Regions from separate parts of the Paenibacillus sp. FSL P4-0176 genome, predicted to be linked through region 1. Evidence: predicted binding sites of a transcription regulator. Region 1 holds the regulator's gene; each other region holds the start of a gene.
What was found. The regulator Rex, encoded in region 1, represses fermentation and respiration genes when NADH is low (regulators of the CRP and FNR family bind a similar motif). The targets are predictions, from matches to a motif close to TTGTGAAATATTTCACAA.
Positions count from the first base shown of each region.

Region 2: a site for Rex is predicted at 1,911-1,928, ahead of nirB (nitrite reductase large subunit NirB). Genes of this name have one in related genera too.
Region 3: a site for Rex is predicted at 1,333-1,350, ahead of pflB (formate C-acetyltransferase). Genes of this name have one in related genera too.
Region 4: a site for Rex is predicted at 1,534-1,551, ahead of MKY95_RS15960 (cytochrome ubiquinol oxidase subunit I). Genes of this name have one in related genera too.

Region 1 covers NZ_CP150242.1:4,520,376-4,523,558, forward strand. The annotation lists gene MKY95_RS20710 (amidohydrolase) at 1-981, opposite strand, end outside; gene MKY95_RS20715 (redox-sensing transcriptional repressor Rex) at 968-1,621, opposite strand; gene dinG (ATP-dependent DNA helicase DinG) at 1,841-3,183, opposite strand, start outside.
Region 2 covers NZ_CP150242.1:5,237,274-5,240,456, reverse strand. The annotation lists gene nirB (nitrite reductase large subunit NirB) at 1-1,821, opposite strand, end outside; gene MKY95_RS24450 (metal-dependent hydrolase) at 2,097-2,804, shown strand; gene MKY95_RS24445 (hypothetical protein) at 3,036-3,183, opposite strand, start outside.
Region 3 covers NZ_CP150242.1:4,807,363-4,810,545, reverse strand. The annotation lists gene adhE (bifunctional acetaldehyde-CoA/alcohol dehydrogenase) at 1-946, shown strand, start outside; gene pflB (formate C-acetyltransferase) at 1,433-3,183, shown strand, end outside.
Region 4 covers NZ_CP150242.1:3,510,565-3,513,747, reverse strand. The annotation lists gene MKY95_RS15965 (cytochrome d ubiquinol oxidase subunit II) at 1-92, opposite strand, end outside; gene MKY95_RS15960 (cytochrome ubiquinol oxidase subunit I) at 92-1,456, opposite strand; gene MKY95_RS15955 (MFS transporter) at 1,790-3,183, opposite strand, start outside.

The DNA of each region.
Region 1 (3,183 bases):
ACCTTTGTGAATCAATGCAGCCAGTCTCATTTCCTCGAACATATCCAGGTTGTTGTTGCTTGCCGGTCCGTCTGTTCCGAGTGACACGGTAACTCCTGCTTTCAGCAACGCAGGTACCCGCGCAACACCGGAAGCGAGTTTCAGGTTACTTCCCGGGTTATGGGATACAGCCACATCATGACGGGCCAGAATCTCAATCTCTTCGTCATTCAGATGCACCGCATGTGCAACCAGGGATGGACGAGAGAAAAAGCCCAGTTTCTCCAGATGTGCCACAGGACGCAGTCCATAATCAGCCACGTTCTGCTCGACTTCACGAAGCGTTTCCGACATATGTGTATGAAGGGGAAGGTTTAGGTCGTTCGCGACCTGCACAAGCTTCTCTATGTAGTCAGGAGGGCATGTATATGGTGCATGTGGCGAGATTACGGTTGTAATGCGACCATCTGCCTGTCCATTCCACTCACGCGCAAACGCAGCCGACTCCTCCAGCTTCCGCAATTGTTCTTCCTCCGAGCACAACCCGATTACACCACGTGCCAGTGCTGCTCTAACGCCGGATTGCTCCACAACTTTGGCAACTTGATCCATGTGATCGTACATGTCCAGGAAAGCTGTAGTTCCGCCTTTCAACATTTCAAGCACCGATAGCGAAGTTCCCCAATATACGTCTTCTGAAGTCATTTTCGCTTCCATCGGCCACATTTTTTCCTGCAACCATACTTGCAATGCAAGATCGTCTCCGTGCCCTCTGAGCAACGACATCGCTGCATGACCATGCGTATTGATCAGACCCGGCAGGAAGAACAGTCCTTTTCCATCCACTTTGGTACAATTTTTGTCTTCATCCGGCAATGTCTCACCAATATGCACAATCTTTTCATTCTCAACAACCATGTATCCGTGGACCACGTTCCATGTTGTGCCGCCTTCATTAACGGCAAATTTGCCGTTGTGAATTACCCATCTATTTGTTGTCATCTTCCTCGTCGTCCTTTCCAGTCTCCAAGTAATAGGCCAAACTAAGCAGATCCGTTGTAAAGTCAGCATGGTGAATGCGGATATGCGGCGGTGTTTTTAGAATGGTTGGTGCAAAATTAAGGATCGCTTCAATTCCTGATTCAATAAGCTGATCGGCTACATTTTGGGCTTCCGTATCCGGAACCGTGATAATTCCGATGCGAATGTTTTCCATTTTAACCGCTTCCGTCAATTCATCCATTGGTTTTACCGTCAAACTGTTGATTTGACTACCAATCTTCGGTCCGTATGCATCAAATACAGCAACAATTTTCATGTTGTCTTTCAGATACGCGTTATAGTTGGACAAGGCCTGTCCGAGATTACCCGCTCCTACCAGAGCTACATTAATTTGCTGATCGATTTTGAGAATGTGACGAATTTTCTCGATCAAATAGGATACATCATACCCGATCCCTTTACGACCAAAATCACCGAAGTAAGCCAGGTCTTTACGAATTTGGGCCGGATTCAGATCCAGCCTCTGTCCAAGCTCTTGAGAAGAAACAGTAGCCACCTCACGCTGATGCAACTCGTTCAAATAACGCAAGTAAACAGGCAGACGTCGTACCACCGCTTCCGAAATTTTATCCGATTTCATTCTTGCTCCCCCTTACCAAGGCCACGATAAAATAATAGATGAAAAGATGAGCATTCTGTATAAAACTCAAAGATAAACGTGACATTTTATACAGAATGCTCCTTGTAATTTAGGTTATAAGTTCTTACGTGCAACTGCTTTAATCGGATACGGAAATATCTAATAAAGTTTAACGCCAAACGATAGTGTCATGCAATGATATAACGAACAAAACAACCATTATTTTTGTTCATTAGCAGGTTTTTCCAACCACTCGGTAATTCGTGGAACCATCTGCTCCGTGAGCATATGCTCCATTTTGGGTCCAGGTAATGAATATAAAAAGAATTTACCATAATACGCTTCAATCACCCGTGTATCATAAACAATGACAATTCCTCTGTCCTTTGCTGTACGTACCAATCGGCCAAATCCCTGTTTGAAACGAATGACCGCTTGTGGCACGGACAGTTTCATGAACGGATTTTTCTTCTGCTCCTGAAGCAACTCACTCTTGGCTTCCACCAACGGATGATTCGGTGGCTGGAACGGCAGTCGCACAATAGCGAGACAAGTTAACGCCTCTCCCGGGATATCTACACCCTCCCAGAAGCTGCTTGTGCCCAGAAGTACCGTTGCTTTGGCATCTTGGAACCTGCGAGTCAATTTGGAACGACTTCCACTGTCAACGCCTTGCCCAAGCAACGAGATGTCGTTGCCAGACAGTGCCTCCTTCAGCGGATCATAGACCTGTCGCAACATCTTGTATGAAGTAAACAGAACCATCATGCGTCCACGCGTAGCAATTGCCGTCTCTGCAAGTGATTGCACCAGCATATTAACAAAGTGCGCATCACCCACACTTCCCTTCACACTCGGGAAATCACGCGGAATCACCAGAAGTGCCTGATCGCGATAGTTGAAAGGTGATGGCAGCATCGACGTTAACAGCCGATTATTCTCAGAGGCTTCCTGTAAGCCAAGCTGCTCAATCATGAACTGGAATGACTTATCTACCGAGAGCGTAGCCGATGTAAGCACAACACTTTTCTTTTTGTCAAAAAATAAATCCTTAAGTTGGGCACTGACATCTACAGGTACGGCATACAGCTGAAGAGATTTACTGCGGAACTGACCGCTGGCTTCCATCCAGTACACCGTTTTGGCGTCATCCATACGCATGAAGAAACGTAGATTCTCCTTCAATGTGGTCAGATCTTTCAGCAATCCTGTAATGTCCGTGATCAGACTATCCGATTGATAATCATCCTGATCCTCTTTCACTTCAAGCAGCAATTTGTCCCCTTTGCGAACCAAATCGCCCAGAGTCACATAGATCTGGTTCTCCAGATCCTGCAACTCCTGCCATTTTGCAGGTTTCTGAGATGCTTTCAGACGCAGTGAAAATTGCCCCGTCTCTCCCGGTGAAGCATCACTTCGTTCAGGCAAGAGACCAAACAAGGCATCGCTCATACGATCCCACAGCTCCTTAACTTCAAGAGCGAGCGGGAACATCTGATCCACCATGGAGCCCCATTGCACCGAATTTTCATGCCCGGAAAACTGCGAACGAAGCATAGGTA
Region 2 (3,183 bases), 720 kb from region 1:
TTTGACACCAATCAAGTCGAGACGCTGACCGCCAGTCACTTTGACTGCTTTTACATCATATTTGACTGAAACGTCAGCGATGCGTTTGAGGTCCGCTGGTGTAGTCACCCCGCCGTACATCCGAGGTACAACCGTATACGTTCCATCTTTTTGAATATTCGCGTTCATCCGTTCGTTAACAAAACGGGATTCTTTCTCATCTTCGTGTGTGTCTGGTGCAATCATGCCAAGGTAGTAGTTGATCGCCGGACGACATTTGGAACAACCTTCTGGCTGACTCCAACCCAGTACATTCATGACCTCTTTGGTCGTTTGTAATCCTTTTTCACGAATCTCGGCTACAATCTCATCCCGTCCCATGGAAGTACATCCGCAGATGCCCTGTTTAGCCCCAGTACTGAAACTGTCTCCAAGTACATATTGCAGAATCTGTTCCACAACCGGTTTACACCCACCACAAGAGCGTGTTGCACCGGTACAGGCTTTGATTTCATCAACAGTGGTAAGGCCCTGGTTTGTAATTACATCAACAATGGCTCCTTTGGTTACCCCGTTACATCCACAGACGATTTCGTCCTCGGGCATCGTTTCAACAGAGGTTGCTTTCTTATGACCGCCGCAGCCTGTACCCATGAGTGAACCATACAATTCTTCGGTCATTTCGGTTTGATTTTTAATCAGTTTCTGCAATTCGGCAGAATCCTTAATGTCACCGAAGAGAACAGCGCCGACCATTTTATTATCACGAAGCAGAATTTTTTTGTAGGTCCGTTTCCAGTCATCTTTGTGCGAAATGACGGTGTGCTCGGGGCTGTCGATGAATTCACCAGTTGAAAACACGTCCACACCCGAAATTTTCAATTTCGTGGATACAACTGAACCTTCATAAGGAGCGGTCTCCACACCGCAGATATGTTTCGCCAGAATCATACCTTGTTCAAACAATGGGGCAACGAGGCCGTAACATACCCCGCGGTGCTCTGTACATTCCCCGACCGAATACACATTCTCAAGTGAAGTCTGCATATAGTCATTCACGACAATACCCCGGTTCACTTCCATACCGCTTTCGCGGGCTACAGCCGTATTGGGTTTGATGCCTACAGCCATGACCACAAAATCAACATTCAGAACCGTATCATCTGCAAAACGTATCCCTTCAACGCGTTCGCCGCCCAGCAGTTCGGAAGTCTGCGCACCCATCTTGAACCGGATACCCTGACGTTCGAGTTCTGCCTTCAACATGGATGAAGCTTGCGGATCAAGCTGACGCTCCATCAGATCTTCCATCAGATGCACTACGGTAACTTCCATGCCAAGTTGTACCAACCCTTTGGCAGCTTCAAGGCCTAGCAGTCCGCCCCCGATAACGGCCGCTCTTTTATACTGCTTAGCAGCTTTCAGCATGACATTGCAATCGGCGATATCGCGAAAACCAACAACACCCTCTTTGTCATGTCCCGGTACGGGGAGAATGAAGGAGTTGGAGCCTGTTGCAATGATGATTTTGTCATAAGGAACGCGAGTTCCATCTTCAGTCACAACTTCGTGTGTCTCGGCATCGATTCGTGTAACCGTTGTGCCTGTGTGCAGCGTAATGCCGTAATCTTCATACCAGTGAAGGTCGTTCAGCACGATATCGTCCAGTGTTTTGCTTCCTTCCAGTACATAAGACAACATAATGCGGTTGTAGTTAGGATAGGGCTCTGTGCCAAAAACGGTAATATCAAATCGCGTAGTTAATTTTAAAATTTGCTCAACGGTACTAATTCCTGCCATTCCGTTACCTATGATAACGAGTTTCTCTTTTTTTTCGTTCATGTGTGTATGCCTCCTTGGATAGACGCTGTACATTACCAACAATTTTAGTGGTTTATATTTGAAATTATACAAGTAGTTGACGATAGTTTATGTGATTTAATTCACTAATAAAGATAGAAGAGTCATAAATATAATAGTGTGAGCCCCATCACAGAAAGTTATATTTATTTTCATACAAATAAGAAATGCGAACTATTGTTCTTATTTTGTTTTCGTTGTAAAATCGGAACTGGGCCGTATTGTTCCCGATTTCTTCGAAAGGACGTTTTTGCATCATGATGGGAAGATCCCACCTTATTATCGGGACAGGCGTGTCGCTTTCTGTTCTGCAGTTGGCCGGTATGCCAGTGACCGCGCCAGCAGTTACGGTTGCTCTGATTGGTTCTTTATTGCCTGACATTGATGAGCCTAATTCGCTGCTGGTATCCAGAGCCTTGCCTAACAGTCTGATCAGGTTGTTACAGACGATTCTGTTGCCCACAGCTGTATTTGTGTACTTCTATGTTCATGCCAAACCATGGAACCTGTTGCTTGCGATCCTCATTGCGCTTGTGTCATTCCTGCCTTCGCGTTCGCTTCGCAAAGTGTTGATGTTTGCGATTGGACTTGGGCTGGTTTTCTATGGTCACGCGTTCGCACCGTGGAACTTGATTGCAGGCAGTTTGTTAATGCTCTGCACCACACTGACTCATAGGGGACTGACACATACCCTGTACGGAACCGCAATATGGGCGGGCTTGTTGTACAGCACGACCCAGCAGCAGGGACCGGAGATCTGGGTAGCGGGAGGCACGGCATATGCGATGCATCTATTGGCCGATTCACTAACCAATCGGGGTATTCGTCCGTTACCACCGCTCAAGTGGCGCATACGGGTGAATCTGATGAGTACAGGGACCAAGCGTGGGGCCGTTGTAGAGAATGTCTGCATTGTGCTTACTCTTATTCTGGCCTGGATTGCATTCTCACCGCTATTTCTATAGCCATCCAAAAACGCCAGCCCGCATATTGTGGGCTGGCGTTTACAGGTATGCATTTCATAATGAATAAATCGTAATAACTTAGCCAATTCAGGATTGAGAAGGAGAATCAGTCAGGTCGTCAATATCGGAAGAACCAAATACAAATAAAACAACAAGAATGACAATGATCAGTAGTTCAGCGAACCCATTTCCGTCAAAGTCAGACATCACTTCAACCTCATTTCTTGGCGTTTAGGAATTGATTCTCTGTTGGAAAGCCCGTATAACGTCATTCAACGTCATATCGCCACCGATCTCATCGAGGAATTGCACCAGTTTGTCTTGATTCGATGGTGTAATATTTTGTAGCGATTTATACTGCCCAACCAGTTCAACGACC
Region 3 (3,183 bases), 290 kb from region 1:
GGATGCTGCCAAAGCCATGTGGTTGTTCTATGAATATCCGGACACGGACTTCAACGATCTGAAACAAAAATTCATGGATATCCGCAAACGGATCTACAAATATCCACGTCTCGGCGTAAAAGCGAAATTTGTAGCAATCCCAACAACATCCGGTACAGGTTCTGAAGTGACATCGTTCGCGGTTATCACAGATAAAAATCAAGGTAACACCAAATATCCATTGGCCGACTATGAGCTGACTCCAGACGTAGCGATTGTCGATCCGGAGTTTGTATACTCCCTGCCTAGAACAGCGGTTGCCGATACAGGTATGGACGTACTGACGCATGCGATTGAAGCTTATGTATCTGTTATGGCAAATGATTACACGGATGGACTTGCGATCAAAGCAATCCAACTGGTGTTCCAATACCTGGAGCAATCTGCGCTGCAAGGCGATAAACTGGCACGTGAGAAAATGCATAATGCTTCCACAATTGCAGGTATGGCGTTTGCCAACGCATTCCTGGGCATTAACCACAGCTTGGCGCACAAATGGGGCGGTCAGTATCACACCGCACACGGACGCACCAATGCGATTCTTATGCCACACGTCATTCGTTACAACGCGAAAAAACCGACCAAATTTGCATCGTTCCCGAAATATTCGCACTTTGTAGCGGATGAGCGGTATGCCGAAATTGCCCGCATCTTGGGATTGCCTGCTCGTACAACAGAAGAAGGCGTAACCAGTCTCATCAATGCGATTCGCAAACTGAACAAAACATTGGGTATTGAAGAATCGTTCCAAGAGATCGGATTCGATGCCAAAGACTTTGAAGCACATGTCGATTATCTGGCAGACCGTGCCTTCGAAGACCAATGTACAACCGCCAATCCGAAGTTGCCACTGGTAACTGAACTGGCTGATGTATACCGCAACGCTTTCTACGGAAAGTTTGAATAATAAATTTAGAACAAAGCGTGCTTTACGGCAAGAAGATCAGGGTTCCCCGAGAGGGGAGCCCCGATTGCCGTCTTTAACATAATAACGGAGTGGGCAGAAAAAACTGAAGAAGCGGAGCGTTCGCCTTTATCCCCGGATTTTCCCCTTTGAAATATAAAATTGAAAAAATCCGGGGATAACAGCGATCGGAAGTTGTTCTGCCCGCGCAGTGGCTAAGTGTGAATTTACAGGGGTCAATGGGACACAGCGCAGGTGGAGTGAGTTAGTTCACTGGCTTTGTGACAAAAATCACAGATGATGAAAGCCCCAAGTCGTATACTGAAAATGTAAGAAAAACATTCATCCCGCGGTTCCGGTTCCCAAGTAGAGAGAACATGTTCCGGTTTATGTGAAACAATTCACATTAATCGCGGCTCTGGGCACACAATGCTACGAATGAAGCAAGATGTTATGTGTCCAGAAATCCAAATTAGTGGAGGGATTACGATGTCGGTGATTGAAAAAGATGTCAAACAACAAACAGGCTGGAGAAACTTTACCAAAGGAACATGGACCAAATCCGTAGATGTGAATGATTTTCTGGCACACAACTTGTCTCCGTATTACGGTGACGAAGCATTTCTCGCAGGTGCAACCCAGAATACCAAAGAATTGTGGGAGATCGTATCTGATCTGACCAAAAAAGAACGGGATAACGGCGGTGTCCTTGACGTTGACGTGAACACACCAGGTACTATTATTTCTCACCAACCCGGTTATCTGGATCAATCCAAAGAGCAGATTGTCGGCGTTCAGACCGATGCTCCGTTCAAACGTTCCATTCAACCAACAGGCGGAATTCGCATGATGATTGACGCATGTGAGGCATATGGCTTTGAAATGCCACAGGGCGTCATTGATATATTTACAAACATTCGCAAAACACATAACCAAGGTGTATTCGATGCTTATACTTCCGACATGCGTGCAGCGCGTAAAGCAGGAATTATTACAGGTCTGCCAGATGCTTACGGCCGTGGCCGGATCATCGGTGACTATCGTCGTGTAGCTTTGTACGGGGTAGACTTCCTGATTCGTAACAAAAAAGGCGAACTGAATGCACTCGAAGTTGATGTTATTGATGAAGATGTCATTCGTCTGCGGGAAGAATTGTCTGAACAGATTCGTGCATTGCAAGAATTGAAACAATTGGGCGATATGCACGGGTTCGATATTTCCTTGCCAGCGACAACAGCAAAAGAAGCATTCCAATGGTTGTACTTCGGTTATCTGGCTGCGATCAAAGAACAGAACGGTGCTGCGATGTCACTCGGACGTGTATCTTCTTTCCTGGATATCTACATTGAACGTGACCTGCAAGAAGGGATTTTGTCCGAAGAACAGGCTCAGGAATTGGTTGACCATTTCGTAATGAAACTGCGGATCGTCAAATTCCTGCGTACACCGGATTACAACGAACTGTTCAGTGGAGATCCAACATGGGTGACTGAGTCCATCGGTGGTATGTCCGTGAATGGTGAAACACGTGTAACCAAAAACAGCTTCCGTTTCCTGCATACACTGCACAACCTGGGTCCTGCACCAGAACCAAACTTGACTGTTCTCTGGTCAACGAAACTTCCAGAAGCTTTCAAAGATTATTGCAGTAAAGTATCCATCGAAACCAGCTCAATCCAGTATGAAAATGATGATCTGATGCGTCCGATCTACGGTGACGATTACGGTATTGCTTGCTGTGTGTCGGCGATGAAGATCGGGAAACAAATGCAATTCTTCGGCGCTCGTGCCAATCTGGCAAAAGCTCTCCTGTATGCGATCAACGGTGGTCGTGACGAGAAATCCGGAGCACAAGTTGGACCTGAGTATCCTGCCATTACTAGCGAAGTGCTGGATTACAATGAGGTTATGAAACGCTTCAAACCAATGATGGAGTGGCTGGCTAAGCTGTATATGAACACCCTCAACGTCATTCACTACATGCACGATAAATACAGCTATGAGCGTATCGAAATGGCATTACATGACCGTGACATTGTACGTACGATGGCTTGCGGTATCGCTGGTCTGTCGGTTACAGCAGATTCACTGAGTGCGATCAAATATGCCAAAGTAAAACCAATTCGGAACGAACAAGGCATCGCTGTTGATTTCGAAATCGAAGGAGACTTCCCTTGTTACGGTAACAATGAAGACAGCGTAGACAGCATTGCTGTTGAACTGGTCGAGAACTTCATGGG
Region 4 (3,183 bases), 1.0 Mb from region 1:
AAGAAACCTGCTCCAAAATCGATGGAAGCTACAATAAGATAGCCGTACAAGAACAGCCAGAGTACCGAAATACCAATTAATTCATAACTCATTATGCCTGATCCCCTTTCTTGGCTGATTGATCATGCTTCTCCTTCAACCATTTCTCCATCTCGAGTTCAGCAGGATTATTATTGAACAACCGTCTCAGTACGACGACACACATAACGCCTAGCAGGATGTAGAGAAGCAAGAAGACGAAAAATAAAATTCTCACACTCGGAGAAGAAGTAGCGGCCTCTTCTACTCGCATATAACCTCGGATGATCCATGGCTGCCGCCCGATCTCTGCATAGAACCAACCCATCTCAACGGCCAGAAAAGCAAGCGGTGCACTGAGTGCAACCATACGAAGCATCCACTTGTTAAACTGATTACGTTTCTTCCAGAATACAAACAGGAAGTACAGACTTGATATAGCAAGCAGAGCGAAACCAATTCCAGCCATTAGATCAAACAAGTAATGCACAAGCAGTGGTGGCTGCTCATCTGGTGGAAATTCGTTTAGCCCGGTAACCTCAGCGTTAAAGTCTCCAAAGGCAAGGAAACTGAGCAGTTTCGGCAAATGAAGAGCACCTATTATTTCATGTTCTGCATTCAGCCATCCCAAAAAAATCAAATCCGCGCCGCTTTCCGTCTCGAAATGCCACTCGGCAGCTGCGAGCTTCTCCGGTTGATGCTCAGCCAAAAACTTGGCAGATACATCTCCAGCTAAAGAATTTAATAAACTGAATACCAGCACAACGGCCATCATGAGATTCAAGCCTTTTTTGTGGTAGGCTGACACTCCTTTTCTCAGCATCGCAAAGGCTGCTATTCCTGCTAACAGAGCAGCTCCTGTCAGATAGGCCGAGCTTAATACATGGAACACTTTGGAGAACGTCGCCGTATTCAGCATCGCTTGCACGGGGTTCACTGCCATGAATTGACCTGCTTCCATGACAAAACCTTCAGGCTGGTTCATGAATCCGTTCACTGTTGTAATAAAAACAGCAGACATGCCTGCCCCGGCGACAATCGGAATAGTCAGCAACCAGTGGATATACGGATTTTTGAACCGATCCCACGTATACAGGTAAATGCCCAGGAATATCGCTTCAAAAAAGAACGCGAATACTTCCATAAATAGTGGCAGTGCAATGACATTCCCGGCCAACTTCATAAAATTCGGCCATACCAGGGCCAACTGTAGTGAGATTGCTGTGCCTGTCACGACACCAACCGCGACAGAAATGACAAACCCTCTGGACCACCTCTTTGCCATAAGTATGTAATGGTGATCCTTCTTCCGAATGCCGATGAACTCTGCAATAGCAATCATCAAAGGTACGCCGACACCAAGCGTTGCAAAAATCACGTGGAACCCGAGCGTCAAACCAGTCACTAGCCTGCTCCATAAAACCGTATCAATAGCCATTCTTTGTGTTGCCTCCTTTCAAACTCTGTTCAATTTAGAAACATTCAATATCAGCTTTGGCCAAGCTCAATGCAGAGTTGCGAAAAATTTCACAAAGTTAGGTATGACGATATCTTGCCACACCTTGATGCACTTAAAGTACTAACCAAGCCTATTAATCAAAATTATTATATCTTTATTTTTACCTAATTCAATCAAAGTCACGTCTTCTACCCTAAACGTTCAAGAAAGGATCAACTCTTTCTGACAACTTGGTGAAAAACAAAAAATACACCCAATGGAGCTATTGATTCATTGGGTGTAAACGTGCTATTGCACGGCAGATTCGCTATTTTACTTGCTTACTTGCTCCGGACTCACCGTACCTGCCTCACGACGTACGCTCATGATGATCAGTGATGCAGCTAATACCGTAAGGATGATTCCAAGCATCTGAAATCCTGTCACATTAAATGTATCTCCCATGACAATCCCAATTAATAACGACGATAAGATGGTCCCCAGATAGCGTGATGTATTAAAAATACCCGATGCGACTCCAATCATTTCTTTGGGTGTGCTTTTAAACAGGGCAGCTTGCATGCCAACTGCGTTTAAGCCGTTGCTTATCCCAAATAAAGCTAAGGCAACAATGACAATGACAATTGGGGAAGCTTCATTCATGACTGCGATTAATAGAGAGCCGAATGTCATTAAGCCAGCCGAAACGATCAAAGCTGGTCGTGATCCCGATCTGTCAATCCAGCGCCCTGCAATCGGAGAAATAATAAGTGAACACAATCCCAAGGCTAGCATGCTCATTCCTGTATAGACTTCGTTGAGATGACGTACCTGCTTCAAGTACGTAGGAACTCCAAAAAAAAGAGCGTAAAACAGGATGTTCACCAGCATGTATTGCACATTGACCCACGTCATTTCGGGATATCTGGCAAACGTTCGCAGAGGGATAAACGGTGTGGCTGCTTTTAATTCATGTCGGATGAATATAACTAGTGCAATTATCCCGATCCCTCCTGTCAGCAGATGCCATGTTGAAACATCTCCTGCGGAATTTACTGAAAGTAAACCGATGAGCAGAGTCACCAAAGCTAAAGTAAACAACAGGATGCCTGATGCATCAATCAACGCAAGCCATTGCCGAATGGACATGTGACCAGAGGTTGACGGAGATGGCTCGTCCTTCGGGATTTTTTTCCAGGCGAACCAAAAGCTTGCCATGACAAACGGAATATTAACGATGAATATGCTGTGCCAGTCCCACCAATGAATTAATACTCCACCAATAAAAGGTCCAATTGCAGCTGCTCCAGAAAGGAATATTGCCAAGGTGGACAAGGCGGATGCTTGCTTGTCAGTTACGTTCATTCTGACAATCGCCATTCCGACGGCCACCATCATGCTAGTACCAATGGATTGAATGATCCGATATACGATGAGCCACGAAAAGCTGGAAGACCATGGAGCTAGCATGGACGATACAAAAACAATAACAAGACCCATGAGGAAGATCTTCCTGCGGCCAAACAAATCACTACACTTGCCCATGACGGGTTGAGCGACAGCACTGGCAATGTAAAATGATAAAATAATCCACGAAACGGCTGTAAAATTAAGTTGATACACTTGTTGTAGCCTGGAGATTGCCACCGAAATCATGGAGGAATTCAACGGATTCAACATAATTCCGAGTCCAACAGCTAACATCAATCCTTTATTTCGAACGTTCA